DNA from 2 places in the Microlunatus sp. GCM10028923 genome. Region 2 is predicted to be linked to the other one. Evidence: riboswitches for the same ligand, from Rfam matches in the RefSeq annotation. Region 2 holds a riboswitch; the other holds the start of a gene.
The links. Region 2 has a riboswitch for cobalamin ahead of ACFQU4_RS20650 (ABC transporter substrate-binding protein). Riboswitches for the same ligand answer to the same signal wherever they lie in the genome.
Positions count from the first base shown of each region.

Region 1 (8,121 bases), on a different contig from region 2:
CGGCGGATTCGAAAATCCGCCGGCCCTTAGCGCATTCGTCGACCCCCCTGAGTGCCGACGAATCAGACTGTGGCTGGTACCCCTCCCCGTGCTGGGTACCTGTCCAACTGCCCCCCTTGCGTAAAGAATCATCACCCGGCAGCCTCTGCAGGCCCGCCAGGATCCCTCAAGAGTTACGCAAGGTCTGCACAAAACTCACATGAGCCGTTACAGCGGACCTCAGGACCCGTGCCACCGAGGTCCGATACCCCGAGGACCAACGCCGTCGTCGGGGTACCCGGAACTCCGGACCGGCGACCGATGGCGGATGCGGTGCTCCGAGTCATTCTTGAGTCATGGATGCAACACAGGTCATCATCACGGTGCTGGCGGTCATCGGGATCGTCGTGGTCGGAGTGCTCGCGATCGTCCCCACCATGTTCGACGTGTCGGCCCGTGCGGCGAAGGCTCCGCGCAGCCGCAGCCACGTCGACCTGGCCGCCTGACCCCGAGCCATTTGGCCGGTACGGCAGAATCCAGGACGTGGTGAGCTTCGAGCGGTACGTCGCCATCGGTGATTCCGCCACCGAGGGTCTTGAGGACCCCGACGGCAACGGTGGCTACCGCGGCTGGGCCGACCGGCTCGCGCAGCACATCGCCGACGGCCAGGACGAGCCGGTCGACTACGCCAACCTCGCCGTCCGCGGACTGCGGCTGGACGAGATCCGCAACACCCAGTTCGACGACGCACTGGCCCTGAAACCCGATCTGATGACCGTCTTCGGCGGAGTCAACGACGTTCTTGCCTTCGGCTGCGACTACGACCAGCTCGCCGCGACGCTCGCCGAGATGTACAGCGAGGCTCGCGGCAACGACATCACCGTCGTCACCTTCACCATGCCCGACCCGACCGCGATCAACCCGTTCGGGCGCCGGCTCCGGGACCGGATGTTCCGGCTGAACGATCTGGTCCGGGCCGAGGCCGCGCGGTACGGCGTGATCGTGCTGGACCTGCAGGCCTATCCGATGGCCGGCGATCCCCGGCTCTGGTACGCGGACAAGCTGCACGGCAACCCGCTGGGCCACGAGCGGGTCGCCCGCGGGCTGGGCTGGCGGCTCGGCATCGACGGGTTGGACGAGTCCTGGGCCGAGCCGCTGCCGCCGGAGTCGACCCGGTCGGTCCGGGAACAGATCACCGAGGAACTCGACTGGGCAGTGACCCACCTGGCGCCGTGGCTCGGCAAGGGGATCCGCGGCATTCCGCACGGCGACGGGATCGTCGCGAAGCGCCCGGTGCCCACGGTCGTGGCGAAGTCGGTGAGTCAGTCGACCGGGTCCGGCACCTCGATGCCCCGCTCGGCCGCCCGCCGCGCGCCCCAGTCGTAGAGCGCCTGCAACACCGGGGCGAGACTCTGCCCCTCCTCGGTCAGCCGGTACGAGACCGGCGCCGGCACCTCCCCGTCGTCCTCGTGCACGCGCCGCTCGACCAGTCCGTCCGCCTCCAACCGGCGCAGCCGCTGGGTGAGCATCTTCTCGCTCAGGCCGGGGATCCGCCGGCGCAACTGCCCGTACCGGTGCACGCCCTCCTTGAGGTGGGCCAAGATCACCGGGGTCCAGCGGCCGGCGATCGCGTCGACGGCGACCTCGACCGCGCAGGAGTAGCCGCGTTTGTTCATCGACACCTCACCCGGCCCTCCACGCACCGGAAAGTGCGTACTTGCGGATCCGTACCGGCTCGACTCTAGTTTCTGTACGTGATCACCGAATACATCCGCTACCGGATCCCGGCCGACCGCGCCGACGCGTTCGAGGAGGCCTACCGCCGGGCGGCCGGACAGTTGGCCGTCGCGCCGCAGTGCGTCGACTACGACCTGTCCCGGTGCGAGGAGGAGCCCGAGAGCTACATCCTGCGGATCGGCTGGACCTCGACCGATGATCATCTTCGGGGCTTCCGGGGCGGCGAGCACTTCGGCCCGTTCCTGGCTGCGATCGGGGATTTCGTGCCGCTGATCGAGGAGATGCGGCACTACCGGACGACCGGGATCGCCGGGGCGGGCGGTTCGGCGCCGAGCCTGTACGACTGGGCCGGTGGCATCGACGCGCTGGAACGGCTGACCGAGGAGTTCTACCGGGTGGTGATCACCGACGAGCTGCTGGCGCCCGTGTTCGCCGGGATGTCGGGTGATCACCCGAAGCACGTCGCGGCCTGGCTCGGCGAGGTGTTCGGCGGCCCGGCGGCGTACTCGCGTGATCATGGCGGCCACGCCGGCATGGTGCGGCACCACCTGGGCCGGGCGATCACGGAGGAGCAGCGGCGCCGCTGGGTCACCCTGCTGCTCGACGCGGCGGACCGGGTCGGCCTGCCCGACGACCCCGAGTTCCGCGCCTCGTTCGTCGGGTACCTCGAATGGGGCAGCCGGATGGCCGTCGTCCTGTCCGCCCCGGACGCCCGGCCCGACTTCGACGAGCCGATGCCCACCTGGACCTGGTCCCGGCCGCCCTGGACCCCCGAGTCCTGACCGCGAGCCCGAGTCCTGACCGCCACCGGCGGCCCCGGCGCAACGAAGGGGTGGGGTTGTCGACATTCCCGCGTCCATCGGGGCGGAACACGGTGGGGTTGTCGACACTCCCGCGCCGTCGGGGCCGAACCGGTGGGATTGTCTACATCCCCGCGCCCGTCGGGGCGAACCCGGTGGGGTTGTCGACATTCCCGCGCCCATGGGGGCGAACCCGGTGGGGTTGTCGACATTCCCGCGGGAACGGGGGCCGAGCTCGGTGGGGTTGCGGCCGCGAGGTCAGTGGGAGACGGCGTGGGGGCGGTGGGCCGGGTCGCTGGTGGGGCGCCCGGAGCCGGGCCGGCGGACGGCCGGCCTGAGTTCGACCGGACCGGCGGCCGGGGCTTCGGCGCGCTGCGCGGTCGCGGGCAGGGCGAGTTGGGCGGTGAGGCCGCCGCCGGAGTCGGCGCGCAGGGTGAGCGTGGCGTCCAGTGAGCGGGCCAGGTTCTGCGTGATCGCCAGGCCGAACCCGTGCGCAGCCGGGCCGCTCCGGGTCTCCGGCGTCGGCCGCAGCGCGTGTTCGACCTCGCGCTGGCTCATCACCTCACCCGTGTTGGAGATCGTGATCGTCGGCTGACCCCAGCCGCGGCTGGTGCCGACCCAGACCGTCCCGTGTCGCCGGTTGTACCGGATCGCGTTGTCCAGCAGCCGATCGACGATGCCGCGCAGGATGGTCCGGTCGGTCTCGGCCCGGACGTCGTCGATGTCGAAGATGATCTTGACCTGGTGGTGCAGCCGCAGCGCCTCCAGCCCGACCGCGGACTCGACGATGACGTCGTCCAGGTTGGTCGCGGTGATCATGGGCTCGACGGTGCCGGACCGGGACAGGGCCATCAGGCCGTCGACCAGGTCGAGTGATCGTTGGTTGGCGTAGGACAGCTGTTCGATGAGGTGTTGCGTCCGGGCCGTGATCAGCCAGTCGTTGGCGGCCGCGTCGAGCAGCTGCCGGGTCGTGGCCAGCTGGGTCGGCAGCTCGGTCTCGGCGATCGCGGTGAACCGGCGGCGGGCCTCGAGCTGGTGGTCCAGCCGGGACAGCATCCGGTTGAAGCTGCCGGCCAGCGCGACGAGCTCGTCGCGGCTGGAGACCTTGGCCGGTTCGCCGACCTCGAGCTGCCCGCCGGGCGGGCCCTGGGCGGCCCGGGTCGCCGCGGCGTTGAGATCGTTGAGCGGACGGAGCACGCCACCGGTGATCATCCAGGTGACCAGGGTGGTGCCGGCGATCAGCGTGATCAACGCGACCACCGAAACGATCATGAGCGCGTCCAGCAGGCGCCCGGTGCCGCCGGTCAGCAACGGATCCGGCACCAGCCGGACGGCGACGTTGACCGCGACCAGTGCGGTGGTGGCGGCGATCGCGGCCAGGATCCCGTACACGATCGTCAATTGGGCGCGCGTACTGACGCGACGGCGCAGTCGTCGCCAGCTGAACAGGAAGGCCCGGCCGAGCGTGACGTGTTGCGCGGTCATGACCGTTGTTCCGTGATGATCAAACGGCGCATATCAATCCCCCGATCGACAGTGTCGATTATGCGCAGATTCCTGCCGTGGCGGGCGTAATCGGGGGTAATCGAGCGTGGCGTGTCTGGCGTCGTTCCGGACCCGCACTAAAGGCTGTCGAAGCCTGCCCCGAACCTGTCGAAGAGTGTCGGGCCCGATCGGGCTCGCTCTTCGACAGGTCCAGGGAGTTGATCAGCCGACCGGGCTCAGCTCGGTCCGGACCTGCCGGGCCGCGGCGACCAGATGGCGCAGCGACTCCTCCACCTCGGCATAGCCCCGGGTCTTCAGACCGCAGTCCGGGTTGGCCCAGAGCCGTTCGGCGGGCAGGGTCTGCCCGGCCAGCCGCAAGGCCTCGATCATCTCCTCGACCGGCGGGACCCGCGGCGAGTGGATGTCCCAGACGCCCGGGCCGACCTCGCGCGGATAGCCGGCCTCGGACAGTTCGCCGACGACCTCCATCCGGGACCGGGCCGCCTCCAGGCTGATCACGTCGGCGTCCATCGCGACGATCGCGTCCACGATGTCGCCGAACTCGGCGTAACACATGTGGGTGTGGATCTGGGTCGCGTCGGTCACCCCGGCCGTGGACAGCTGGAACGCCGCGACGGCCCAGTCCAGGTAGCCCGGCCGGTCGGCCCGGCGCAGCGGCAGGGTCTCCCGCAACGCCGGCTCGTCCACCTGGATCACCCGGATCCCGGCGCTCTCCAGGTCGGCCACCTCGTCCCGCAGGGCCAGCGCCACCTGCCGAGCGGTGTCGCCGAGCGGTTGATCATCGCGGACGAACGACCAGGCCAGCATGGTCACCGGGCCGGTCAGCATGCCCTTGACCGGACGGTCCGTCAGGCCCTGGGCGTACGAGGCCCAGTCCACCGTCATCGGCCGCGGCCGGGACACGTCGCCGACGATGATCGGCGGCCGCACGCACCGGGTCCCGTACGACTGCACCCAGCCGTTGCGGGTGCTCAGGAACCCGACCAGCTGATCGGCGAAGTACTGCACCATGTCGTTGCGTTCCGGCTCTCCGTGCACCAGCACGTCGACGCCGAGCTCCGTCTGCAGCTTGATCACTTCGGCGATCTCGTCCCGCATCGCCTGGTCGTACGCGGTGTTGTCGATCTTCTTCGCCCGCAGGTCGGCCCGGGCCTGGCGCAGTGTCGTGGTCTGCGGGAACGAGCCGATCGTCGTGGTCGGGAAGGCCGGCAGCTTGAGTTGATCATGCTGGGCCTCGGCCCGGACCGGGTACGCCGAGCGACGCCGGAGTTGATCATCGGTGACGGTGGCCAGTCGCTCCCGTACCGCTTGATCACGGACGATCGGCGACGTCGCGCGGGACGCCAGCCGGGTCGCGTTCACGGTCAGCTCGCCGGCCACCGCGTCCCGGCCCTGGTTCAGGGCGCGGGCCAGAATCGCCAGCTCCTCGAGCTTCTGGTCGGCGAACGCCAGCCAGCCGGCCACGGTCGGGTCGAGGTCCGGCTCGTCGGTGACGTCGATCGGCACGTGCAGCAGCGACGACGAGGACGACACGTCCAGCCGGTCCACCAGGCCGAGCAGGGTGCCGAGCTTGCCCAGCGCCGCGGCCAGGTCGGTCCGCCACACGTTGCGGCCGTCGACCACCCCGGCGATCAAGCGTTTGCCGGCCAGTCCGGGCTGCCCGGCCAGATCATCGAGACTGGCCGAACCCGGACCGACAAGATCAACAGCGAGCCCCTCGACCGGTGCCGACACGACCACCGGGGCCGCGTCACCGAGCCGGTCGAAGTAGCTGCCGATGATGATCTTGGGCCGGTTCGGTACCGCGGCCAGGGTGGCGTAGGCCTCCCGGAACCGCTCCAGGTCGGCCGGATCGAGGTCGGTGACCAGCACCGGCTCGTCCAGCTGCACCCACTCGGCGCCGGCCTCGGCGAGCCGGCCGAGCAGCTCGGCGTAGACCGGAATCAGCTTGTCCAGCAGGGAGATCGGCGCGAAGTCCGGGTCCTCGGCGGCCTTGGCCAGCAGCAGGAACGTGACCGGCCCGACCAGCACCGGGCGTGCAGCGACGCCGAGCTCGGCCGCCTCGGCCAGCTCGTCGATGATCTTGGTCGGGTCGAGCGCGAACTCGGTGCCGGCGGACAGCTCGGGCACCAGGTAGTGGTAGTTGGTGTCGAACCACTTGGTCATCTCCAGCGGCTGCACCCGGTCGTCGCCGCGGGCCATCGCGAAGTAGCGGTCCAGCCGGCCGGCGTCGGTCGTGGTGTCCGGCACCGCCTCGGCATGGCGGGGCGGGATCGCACCGACCATCCAGGCGGTGTCCAGCACGTGGTCGTACAGCGAGAAGTCGCCGACCGGCACCTCGCCGAGCCCGGCGTCGCGGAGCCGCTCCAGCCGTTGCCGGCGCAGCGTCGCCGCGGTGTCGAGCAGGGCGGCGGCGTCCGTGCCGCCCTTCCAATAGCGTTCGATGGCGCGCTTCAGTTCGCGGCGCCGGCCCTGTCGGGGATAACCGTGGGTCGTGGCAATCGAAGTCATCTGAAGAGAACTCTCCTTCGCGAGTCCTGCTGATCCGCCGGAGGAGGGCAGCGCCGGAAGAGCTTCCGGCCGACCCTCCCTCGGGATCGTCACCTCCGCCAGGCGGGCGCCGGGCGGACGGCTGGCAGGTCTTCGGACTCGAGGGCACGGGGCGGACCCACCTACTGGCCGTCGCTTCCCAGGCCGGAGCCCAGTGCTTGGTGACGGCGGTCGTTCCCTGATACCGCTGCGGGGCAGTCCCGGATTCGCACCGGGTTCCCTTGTCCAGCCGCACCCAACACCCTATGCGCGTCGCGACCGGTTCTTTCGGTGATCTCACCACGGAACCGCCGAACCGGGCGCCTAATAGGACCATGACCTCACCGGCGCCGACGAGGCTCGTGGCGGTACGCGCCGCCCGGCTGTTCGACGGGGCGAGCGGCACGCTGATCGCCGACCCCTGCGTCGTGCTCGACGGGACCAAGATCGTCGAGATCACCTCCGGCACCGCCGCGCCGGAGGGCGCGACGGTCGTCGAGTTCGCCGGCGCGACGCTGCTGCCCGGCCTGATCGACACCCACGTCCATCTGTGCTTCGACGCCAGTGACGATGTGGTCGCGCGGCTCGCCGAGCGCGACGACGAGGCCGTGCTGACGGCGATGACCGCGGCCGCCCGGTGTGCGGTCCGGGCCGGGGTGACGACCGTCCGCGACCTCGGCGACCGGGACTACCTGAGCCTGCAGTTGCGGTCACGGGCCGCGACGGACCCGACGCTCCCGACGATCGTCGCCGCCGGTCCGCCGCTGACCACGCCGAACGGCCACTGCCACTTCCTCGGCGGGGCCGCGTCCGGGCTCGAGGGCGTACGGGCAGCGGTCCGGCAGCGGGCCGACCGCGGCGTCGACGTGATCAAGGTGATGGCCAGCGGCGGCCAGCTCACGCCGGGCACGCACTCCGAACGGCCGCAGTTCTCGCCGGCGGACCTGCGTGCGGTCGTCGAGGAGGCGCACCGGCTCGGCCTGCCGGTGACCGCCCACGCCCATGGCACCCAACCCGTGCTGGACGCGCTCGCCGCGGGGGTGGACGGGCTCGAGCACGCCTCGTTCCTCACCACCGACGGCGTGGACCGGCCGTCGGACGAGCTGCTCCGGGAACTGGCCACGCTGCGGGTGCAGCTCGGACTGACGCTCGGCATCGCCAACGTGCCGGGAGTCGCTCCGCCGCCGGACATCGTGGCCCGGATCCCCGCGCTGATGGAGAACGTGCGGCGGATCGTGGCGTCCGGCGCGCTCGTGGTCATCGGCACCGACGCCGGGATCGCACCGATCAAGCCGCACGACGTGCTGCCGCTCGGTGTCGCCCAGCTGGCCGACCTCGGCCCGTCAGCGCTGGCGGCCCTGACGGCTGCAACCTCGATCGCCGCGGAGGTGTGCCGACTCGGTGACCGGAAGGGACGGCTGGCACCCGGCTACGACGCCGACCTGGTCGCTGTCGACGGCAACCCGCTGGAGGATCTCGCCGCGCTGCTGCGGGTGCGCGCCGTCTTCGTCCGGGGCACCCGGCTCGCCGATTGAACCCGGATCAAGCCTGCAGCGCGCGGCGCCGGACC
Region 1 is NZ_JBHTFF010000002.1:478,640-486,760, forward strand. Features, by position in the region: gene ACFQU4_RS06415 (hypothetical protein) at 336-485, shown strand; gene ACFQU4_RS06420 (SGNH/GDSL hydrolase family protein) at 523-1,365, shown strand; gene ACFQU4_RS06425 (winged helix-turn-helix transcriptional regulator) at 1,302-1,655, opposite strand; gene ACFQU4_RS06430 (group II truncated hemoglobin) at 1,734-2,498, shown strand; gene ACFQU4_RS06435 (sensor histidine kinase) at 2,775-4,001, opposite strand; gene metE (5-methyltetrahydropteroyltriglutamate--homocysteine S-methyltransferase) at 4,224-6,533, opposite strand; cobalamin riboswitch at 6,660-6,795, opposite strand; gene ACFQU4_RS06445 (amidohydrolase family protein) at 6,887-8,086, shown strand; gene ACFQU4_RS06450 (hypothetical protein) at 8,094-8,121, opposite strand, start outside.
Region 1: linked by a shared signal. The riboswitch ahead of metE (5-methyltetrahydropteroyltriglutamate--homocysteine S-methyltransferase) and the one ahead of ACFQU4_RS20650 (ABC transporter substrate-binding protein) in region 2 are both predicted to bind cobalamin.

Region 2 (8,121 bases):
GGACCTGGTGTTCCGGGACCTGGTGCTCCGGAGCCCTGTGCTTCGGAATCTGGTGTTCCGGGACCTGGCGATCCGGAGCCCGGCGCCCCGGAACCTGGCGCCGCGGAACCCGACATCCCGGAACCCGACATCCCGGAACCCGACATCCCGGAACCCGACATCCCGGAACCCGACATCCCCGAACCCCGCACCCCCCAACCACGCCGACCGGGCACAACAGCAGTGACACGCCGCCGAAACGGCTGCTTTTGTGCCCGGTCGGCGGGGTCGGCGGGGTCGGCGGGGTCGGCGGGGTCGGCGGGGTTGGGAGGGGTGGTCACGGCTGGGTGGTCAGGAGAGGGGCTGGTAGAAGGTGAAGGTGTGGTCGGGCAGCAGGTCGGGGTGGGTGATCGCGACGAGGTCGGCCAGCGTCAGGTCCGGCCGCAACGCGCCCAGCTCGAAGTAGTTGTTGCCGCCCGCGTCGTTGAGCTGCTTGCTCGGCGCCCAGAGCTTGCCCGACTTGTACGCGGTGAACTCGGCCAGCCGCGGCTCCTCGGCGGTCGCCTCCTTCTTGGTCCGCCAGTTGGAGGTGGTGATCCACGTCTTGGCCGATCCCGACTTGCCGAGGACGGCCTCCAGGTCGGTGTTGATCGAACCGGTCGACGGATCGTCCTGCCAGGGCCAGCTGCCGCCGGAGTCCTTGATCATCTTCCCCTGGAAGCTGCCGCCGGCCGGTACCGACCAGACGCCCTGATAGGGCTGGCTGAGCACCAGCTCGACCGGCTCCGCGTCGGCGACCAGCTGCTGGGTCTTGGTGTAGTCGTCGCGGATCTTGTCGAAGACCGGGCCGGCCTGGGCCTCGGTGCCGGTCAGCGCCGCGAACAGCTTGATCCACTCGGCCCGGCCGAGCGGATCGTGCTCCAGGAACTCGGCGCCGCCGAGCACGCCGATCCCGGCGTCCCGGACCGTCGCGTAGGCCGGCGAGTCGGTGCCGTCGGTGATCAGCACGTCCGGCTTCGCGGCCACGATCGCCTCGGCGTCGGGCGTCCCGGCGGCGGCGTACTCGGTCACCTCGGCGCCGGCCGCCCGCTTCTTGGCTGCCTCCGAGGAGATGTACGCCTTCGCGGCGACTCCGGTCACCGCATCCAGCCGGCCGAGCGCCTCGAGCGCGGGCAGGTGCGTGGTGGAGCCGGAGAAGAGGCTCTGTACCGGCGTCGTGATCACCTGCGCCTTGGTGAGTTCACCGGTCAGCTCGGGCTTCGGCGCCCCGCAGCGGACCAGTACGTAGCTCTCCGGCTTGCCGCCGAAGACCGGCTGCTTCACCGTGACCACCTGATACGACCCGTGGTAACTGATCGTGAAATTGTCGGCGAATTCGAGCTTCTGCTTGTCGGGGTAGTAGTCGGCGCCGGGATCGAAGCTCTGAACGCAGCCGGCGCTGTCGACGCCCGCGGGCGCCGAGGACGAGGTCTGGGCCGGGGGCGCTGTCGTACCGCAGCCGGCCAGGGCGATCGTCGTCGCGGTGATCAACAACGCGAGCAGTCGCCCGCGGATGCCGTGAATTCTCAACTCTGCAAGGCCTTCCGGACCTCGGCCGCGGTGCGGCCGGATGGGGATCCGGCGGACCGTCCCTCGCGGCGCCGGACGTCCGGATCGGCGACCCGGACACCAGCGGCAGGTTTTCGGACTCGTGGGTTCCGGCCGTTCCCGGCCTGCCGGCGGCCGCCGCTTCCCGGGCCCGGCCTCACGGCTCGGCCCAGTGCGTTCGGCGCGGTCGCCGTCCCCACTCACCGCTGCGGGGCAGTTCCGGGCTTGCACCGGATTCCCTCCCCGCTGGCGGCGGTAAGTCTAATCGCGATCCGCGAGCAGAGCGTTGCCGCGGCCCAGGCCCACCGCTGGGAGTCGGGCTCGGTCGACGGGGCGGTCCGACGCTGGGCGCGGTCGGTCGACGGCCGGCCTGGGTGCCGCCGCTCCGAAGCCGCCCCGGGCCGCTCAGCGTCTGACGTTCCCGCGGGAACGTCGCGCGCGGGCATGCAGGGTCGAGACCCCTGGCTGGTTGCTGTCCGGCCCTCGACGCGGGCGCGCGCCGAGGAGGGCGTACGGCACCTGCTCGGCACCTGTCCTCGAGGACGGAGCTGGTTGATCCGAACGAGTCGACCGGCACTCCCGCAGCGACGGGCGGGGCGGGGCCGCGACCGAGTGGACCGATGCCGGCGTGGCGCGTACGCCGAGGACAACCCGGCGCTCGACTCGCAACACCGGGCCCCCTGCTCCGGGTCAGAGATTCATGGCGTCGCCGAGCGGAACGTTGGACCTGCGCACGATCCAGAGTCCGAGCAGCCCGACGAGGGTCGTGATCGCGACCGAGACCGCCAGCCACGGCCAGGCCACCGGCGAGCGCTGCACGGTGAGCACGATCGCGACGATCACCTGCAGCGCGGCCAGCCCGAAGCCGCCCCACACCAAGATGCCACCGACGATCGCGAGCAGCACCCGTTCGCGCTTCTTACCCTCTGCCATGGCACTGACGCTAGCCTGCGCGCCCCGATGGGCGACCACCGCGGCCCCGGTCGGAGCCGTCGTGAGCATGGGATCCCCAGACGTTCCCGCGGGAACGCCTCCCGCCGGGTGCAGCGGCGGTGTCAGCGGAAGGAGTAGCGGCGCCGCACCGAAGATCCTGCGGTACGGCACCGGGCGCACGGATCGGGCCCACACCGAGTGGACGCTTTGACCGCTCAGCCCTCAGACACGGCCCTTTCCGTCCACTCGGCGAGCCGAGGTCGCGGCCCACGGGAAGATCTTGTGGCCGCGCCGAGCGCCGACTGCGGACTGTGCCCGGGTGATCATTCCGCCCAGGGGCCGTAGCCGCTGACCCGCTCCACGGCGTAGCGGACCACGTACCCGCGCGTCCGCGGCTCGGGGAACTCGAGCTGCGGGTCGACGTACACCTTGGTCCAGCGGTTCAGCAGGTCCCAGGCGTCGTCGGTCTCGACGACGGTCGCCCGCGCCCTGAGCGTCACGTACGGTCTGGCCAGTTCACCGGGCGTGCCGGGCGCCAGGAACGACAGCACGGCACGCGGATCACGTTCCAGGTTACGCAGCTTGCGGATCCGGCCCAGATGGGCCGTCACCAGGTCGTCCCCGTCCAGCCCGGCCCAGACGACGGACACCTGGGGACTGCCGTCCGGGTTGATCGTGGTCAGGTGGACCAGCGGACCGGCGGTGATCAGATCGCGGACCCCGTCCGGAAGCGTCACAGTGCTCACGTAGCTCGACAACCGCGACGGGCCGACCCGTTATTCCGAACGCGCCGCGGCTCAGGCAGGATGTGGCGATGCCCAACGGAAAGCCCGGTGATCATCCCCTGACCGACATCCTGGTGCACGGGTTCACGGTCTTCGGCTCAGAACTGGACGGACTGATCCGCGAGATCGACGACCTCGGCGGCTCGGCGGACCTGGCCCGCGAGGTGAACCTGCTGGACTACGATCCGCGACTCGGCGGCGAGGCAGCCGACCGGGCGCAGCTCCGGGAGCGCTTGATCAGCCTGCGCAACCGGCTCCGGGCCGACTAGCGAGTCGGCTCACCAGCCGCCGCCACCGCCGCCACCGACCCCGCCGCCGACGCTGCCACCGCTGAAGCCGCTGCCGCCGCTGGAGCCCGCGGACGCGGCCGTCATGGCGGCACTGCTCGCACTGGAGAAGGCGTCCAGGCTGCTGCTGAAACCGCCGGAGCCGTAGAACGCCGCGGCCCCCAGGTACGGCCCGACGTACCAGTCCGGCTGCGGCACGTCGTGACCCCGGGCGGCCAGGTCGGCGAAGATCCTGGCCCACCGGTCGGCGACCCCGAAGACGATCGCGTACGGGAGGTAGCGGGAGAACAGGTCCTCGCCCTCCTCGAACTTCAACTGGTCCGCCTCTGCCGTCTCCAGGTAGAGCCGGAACCCCTTCGCCTGATCGAGCATCGCGGTCCCGGTGGCGGTCCGGGCCGGCATCCGGCCGGCGAAGCCGAAGGTCACCAGGCCGGCCAGGACGATGCCGAGGCCGATGATGCCCCAGCCCATCGTCACGGCCATCACGGCGGTGGCGATCGCGCCGACCACGACGAGCGCGCAGCCGGCCAGGATCCAGAGGCCGCGTACGGTGCCCGGGTTGGCCTTGAACCAGCCGCGTTCGTCGGTCACGTCGGTGAGCAGCTTGGCCGGCACCGCGGCGGCGGTCAGCCCGGTCATCGCCTCGGTCATCCGGATCGGGTTGCCCTTGTCGAACAGCCCGTTCAGCGCCGCGGACTCGTACCCGCGGAACTGGTCGGATCCGTCCAGCCGGGTCAGTTCCCAGTCCTTGCCGCCGGGCAGCTTCGAGCCGGGCTCGGGGTCCACCTCGGCGATCCGCAGATGCCCGCGGACGGCGAGGTCGATCACGGTGGCCGTGACGTCGCGCTGCTGCGCCTTCTCGTCGATCAGCGTGCCCACCTCACCCGGCCGGGCGTCGTCCGGTGGCGTGAACCGGACCGCGACCGGTCCGCTGCTGCCGCCGACGGTGGTCGCCGCACCGTCCGCGCCGGCCGTCGGCGCCAGGCCCGGGGTCAGGCCGGTGAAGCGCTCGTCCCGGCCGCGGCGACGGGCGATCGCGGCCAGCCCGCCGGTGCCGAGGGCCGCGATCAGGGCGCCAGCGCCGACGGTGATCGGGTTGGCGGTGAAGGTGTTGCCGAGGTGGAGCCGCTTGGTCAGGATCGGCTCGGCGCCGACGAAGGTACCGCCGGGCCAGCCGGCGACGATGGTCATGCCCTGGCCCTCCGGCACCTCCGGCACCGAGAACTGGGCACCGACGCCGGAACCGGACGCCTGGCACTGCTGCTGGCTGCCGGCCTCGCCGGCGAAACACTGGGTGGCCGAGAGGTCGGCCGGGCCGTTGACGATGATCGACACGTTCCGCAGCGGCACTTCCCAGTTGCTGATCACGTTCCAGTTCAGCTCGTCCAGGCCGGAGCCGCCGCCGGCGCGGGGATTGACCAGCCCGCGGATCGTGTACTCGACGTGGTACGACTGCAGACCCTTGACCTCCTTGTTCTCGTCGCCGATCTTGACCGCGAGGAGGCCGTTCTTGGTCTCGGTGTCGGTGTCCGTCGGGGCGCCGGTGCTGCTGGTGACGGCGCCGAGCTCGATCGGGAAGCTGCGCCAGTGCTCCGGGTCGCCGTCGATGGCCTGCCGGGACGGCAACACGAGGTACGGACCGTGGCCTTCCTCGGTGCCGAAGTCGAAGTCGAAGTCGAGGCTGATCTTGGCGGTGCCGTCCTCGGCCAGCTGAACCGCCATCGCGTACTTGGTGATCGCCCAGCCGTCCCCCTCCGCGGCGGCTGCCGGCGCGAAGGCCAGCAATCCGGTGAGGGCCAGACCGACGGCTGCGATCAGGCGGGCGAGGCGGGTGCCGGGTGAACGTTTCACCTCCCCCACGATAGGACACCCCGTGTCGCCCGGCGGGAATGACAGATGTCATGGGTAACCGCTGACAATGCGGCCGGGCCGAGTCGTCCGTACGCCAGCACACTGAGATCCGTGAACACTGATCGTGCCGAACCTGCACTGACCCTGACCGGGGTCCGCAAGTCCTACGGCCCGGTGACCGCGGTCCGCGACGTCGACCTGCGGATCGAACCGGGCGAGATCGTCGCGCTGCTGGGGCCGAACGGCGCCGGCAAGTCGACGCTGAACGAAATGATCTTGGGCCTGATCCAGCCGGACGCCGGCCGGGTCCGGGTCTTCGGCAGTGACCCGCTGATCGCGGTCCGGGACGGCCGGGTCGGCGCCATGCTGCAGGCCGGCGCGCTGCTCACCGAGTGCACCGTACGTGAGCTGCTGGCGCTGATGCACGGCCTGCACGCACACCCGCTGCCGCTCGACGAGGTGATCGAACGGGCCGAGCTGGCGGACTTCCTGAAGACCAGGACCGAACGGCTGTCCGGCGGCCAGGCGCAGCGGGTGCGGTACGCGCTCGCCCTGCTGCCCGACCCCGAGCTGATGATCTTGGACGAGCCGACGGTGGCGATGGACGTCGAGCTGCGGCGCCGGTTCTGGACCTCGATGCGGGACTTCACGGCCGACGGCCGGACCGTCCTGTTCGCCACCCACTACCTGGAGGAGGCCGATCAGGCGGCCGACCGGATCGTGGTGCTGGCCGCCGGTTCGGTGGTCGCCGACGGTTCCGGCGACGTGATCAAGTCGCGAGTCAGCGGCAAGATCATCGGCCTCGCCGCCGACCCCGCGCTGGACCTGGACGTGCTCGCCGGCCTGCCCGGCGTGGTCCGGGTGGCCCGGGTCGGCGCCCGGCTGGAACTCACCTGCGACGACTCCGACCTGGCCCTCCGGGCGCTACTCGCCAGCGAGCCCGCGGCCCGCGAGATCGAGGTCACGGCCGCCAGCCTGGAGGACGCGTTCCTGGCCCTGACCCGGACGGAGGTCTCGGCATGAGCACGATCTCCAGCACCGCGAGCAGGACCCGGGCCGGCGCCGCGACGCGACGGTCCGGCCTCCGTCCGATGCTCCACTACACCTGGCACAGCACGTACCTGACGGCGAAGAACGTCGGGTACGTGATCTTCACCTTCACCCTGCCGCTGATGATGTACATCCTCTTCTCGCAGCTGTTCGGCGGGGCACCGTCGGAGGCCGGGGTGAACTACTCGGCGCTGATCATGGTGTCGATGGGCAGCTACGGCGCGCTCGGCGCGGCGATGAGCGGCGGCGCCTACCTGGCCGTGGAACGGAAGTCCGGCTGGTTCCGGCAATTGGGGCTGACCGCCTTGCCGCCGCAGTCGTTCCTCTGGGCCCGCGCCGCGGTGACGATGATCTTGCTGCTGCCGTCGGTGCTGGTGGTCGACCTGGCCGGCTTCCTGATCGGCGGCGTCCGGGCCCCGCTCGGCGTCTGGCTGGCCTCGATCGGCCTGATCTGGTTGTCCCTGATCCCGATGATCGTGCTCGGGCTGGTGATCGGGCTCTGGGTGAAGACCGAGGCGGTCGGCGGGCTGACCACGCTGCTGCTGATGGCGCTCGCCCTGCTCGGCGGATTGTGGATGCCGATGGAGTTCATGCCGCCCACCCTCCAGCTGATCGGCCAGGCCCTGCCGTCGTACTGGATCGGCCAACTGGGCCAGTTCCCGTTCCTGCCCGCCGACACCGCGTTCCCCTGGACGGGGATCGCCGTTCTCGCCGGCTGGGGAGGGCTGCTGACCCTGATGGGCGTGCTGGGCTATCGTCGAGCCATCGCCAGCAGCAAACGGTGATGTCGACCTGTGGCTGCTGAAAGCCTCGTGGGGTGGGCGGGCGACGGTTGGAGGAGTTCGGTGGCGAAGTTGCGGAAACGGGCGCGGCCGTTCGGGATCGGTGAGGATCCCCGGGCCGCCCCGGGGGCTCGAACCGACGTCGAGCGAGCCCGGCCGCTGACCCTGCGCAGGGCCTGGCAGAACGGGCTCTGGATGTATCTGCTGGGCCTGGCCTTCCTGGCATTGCCGCTGTCCAGCCAGGTGCAGCAGGGCGGCCCGTCGCTGTTCTGGATGGGCCTGCTGATCGCCGCGGTCGGAGTGCTCTACCTGGTGGCACCGTGGGTCTGCGACGCCCCGATCTGGGGCCGGGTGATCTACCTCGTCGTGTTCACCATCGTGCTGCTGGCGATGATCCCGTTCATCGAGTTCCAGCTCGTCTACTTCGGCGTCTATCTGGCGATCTTGCTGGCCACCCAGCTGCCGTGGCGGATCTCCCGGATCGCGATCCCGGTGCTGGTGCTGTTGATCCTGGGCACCGGCGCGCTGTTCCGGGACTGGGTCTCGGTGATCATCGCCGCGATGTCGCTGGTGATCGGCCTGTCCATCGCGATGGGGATCGAGAACTCGCGGATCGACCGCCGGCTACGGGTCGCCGAGAAGCGGGTGGCCGGGCTCGCGGTGGTCGCCGAACGGGAACGGATCAGCCGCGACCTGCACGACATCCTCGGCCACTCGCTGACCGCGATCTCGATCAAGGCGGGGCTGGCCCGGCGGCTGCTGACCGCCGACCCGGCGGCCGCCGGACCGCAGATCGCCGAGGTGGAGCAACTGGCCCGGCAGGTGCTGTCCGACCTGCGGATCACCGTGTCCGGCATCCGCGAGGTA
Region 2 is NZ_JBHTFF010000008.1:113,066-121,186, reverse strand. Features, by position in the region: gene ACFQU4_RS20650 (ABC transporter substrate-binding protein) at 331-1,548, opposite strand; cobalamin riboswitch at 1,635-1,838, opposite strand; gene ACFQU4_RS20645 (hypothetical protein) at 2,257-2,499, opposite strand; gene ACFQU4_RS20640 (PPOX class F420-dependent oxidoreductase) at 2,823-3,245, opposite strand; gene ACFQU4_RS20635 (hypothetical protein) at 3,314-3,553, shown strand; gene ACFQU4_RS20630 (DUF2207 domain-containing protein) at 3,563-5,422, opposite strand; gene ACFQU4_RS20625 (ABC transporter ATP-binding protein) at 5,534-6,445, shown strand; gene ACFQU4_RS20620 (ABC transporter permease) at 6,442-7,257, shown strand; gene ACFQU4_RS20615 (sensor histidine kinase) at 7,318-8,121, shown strand, end outside.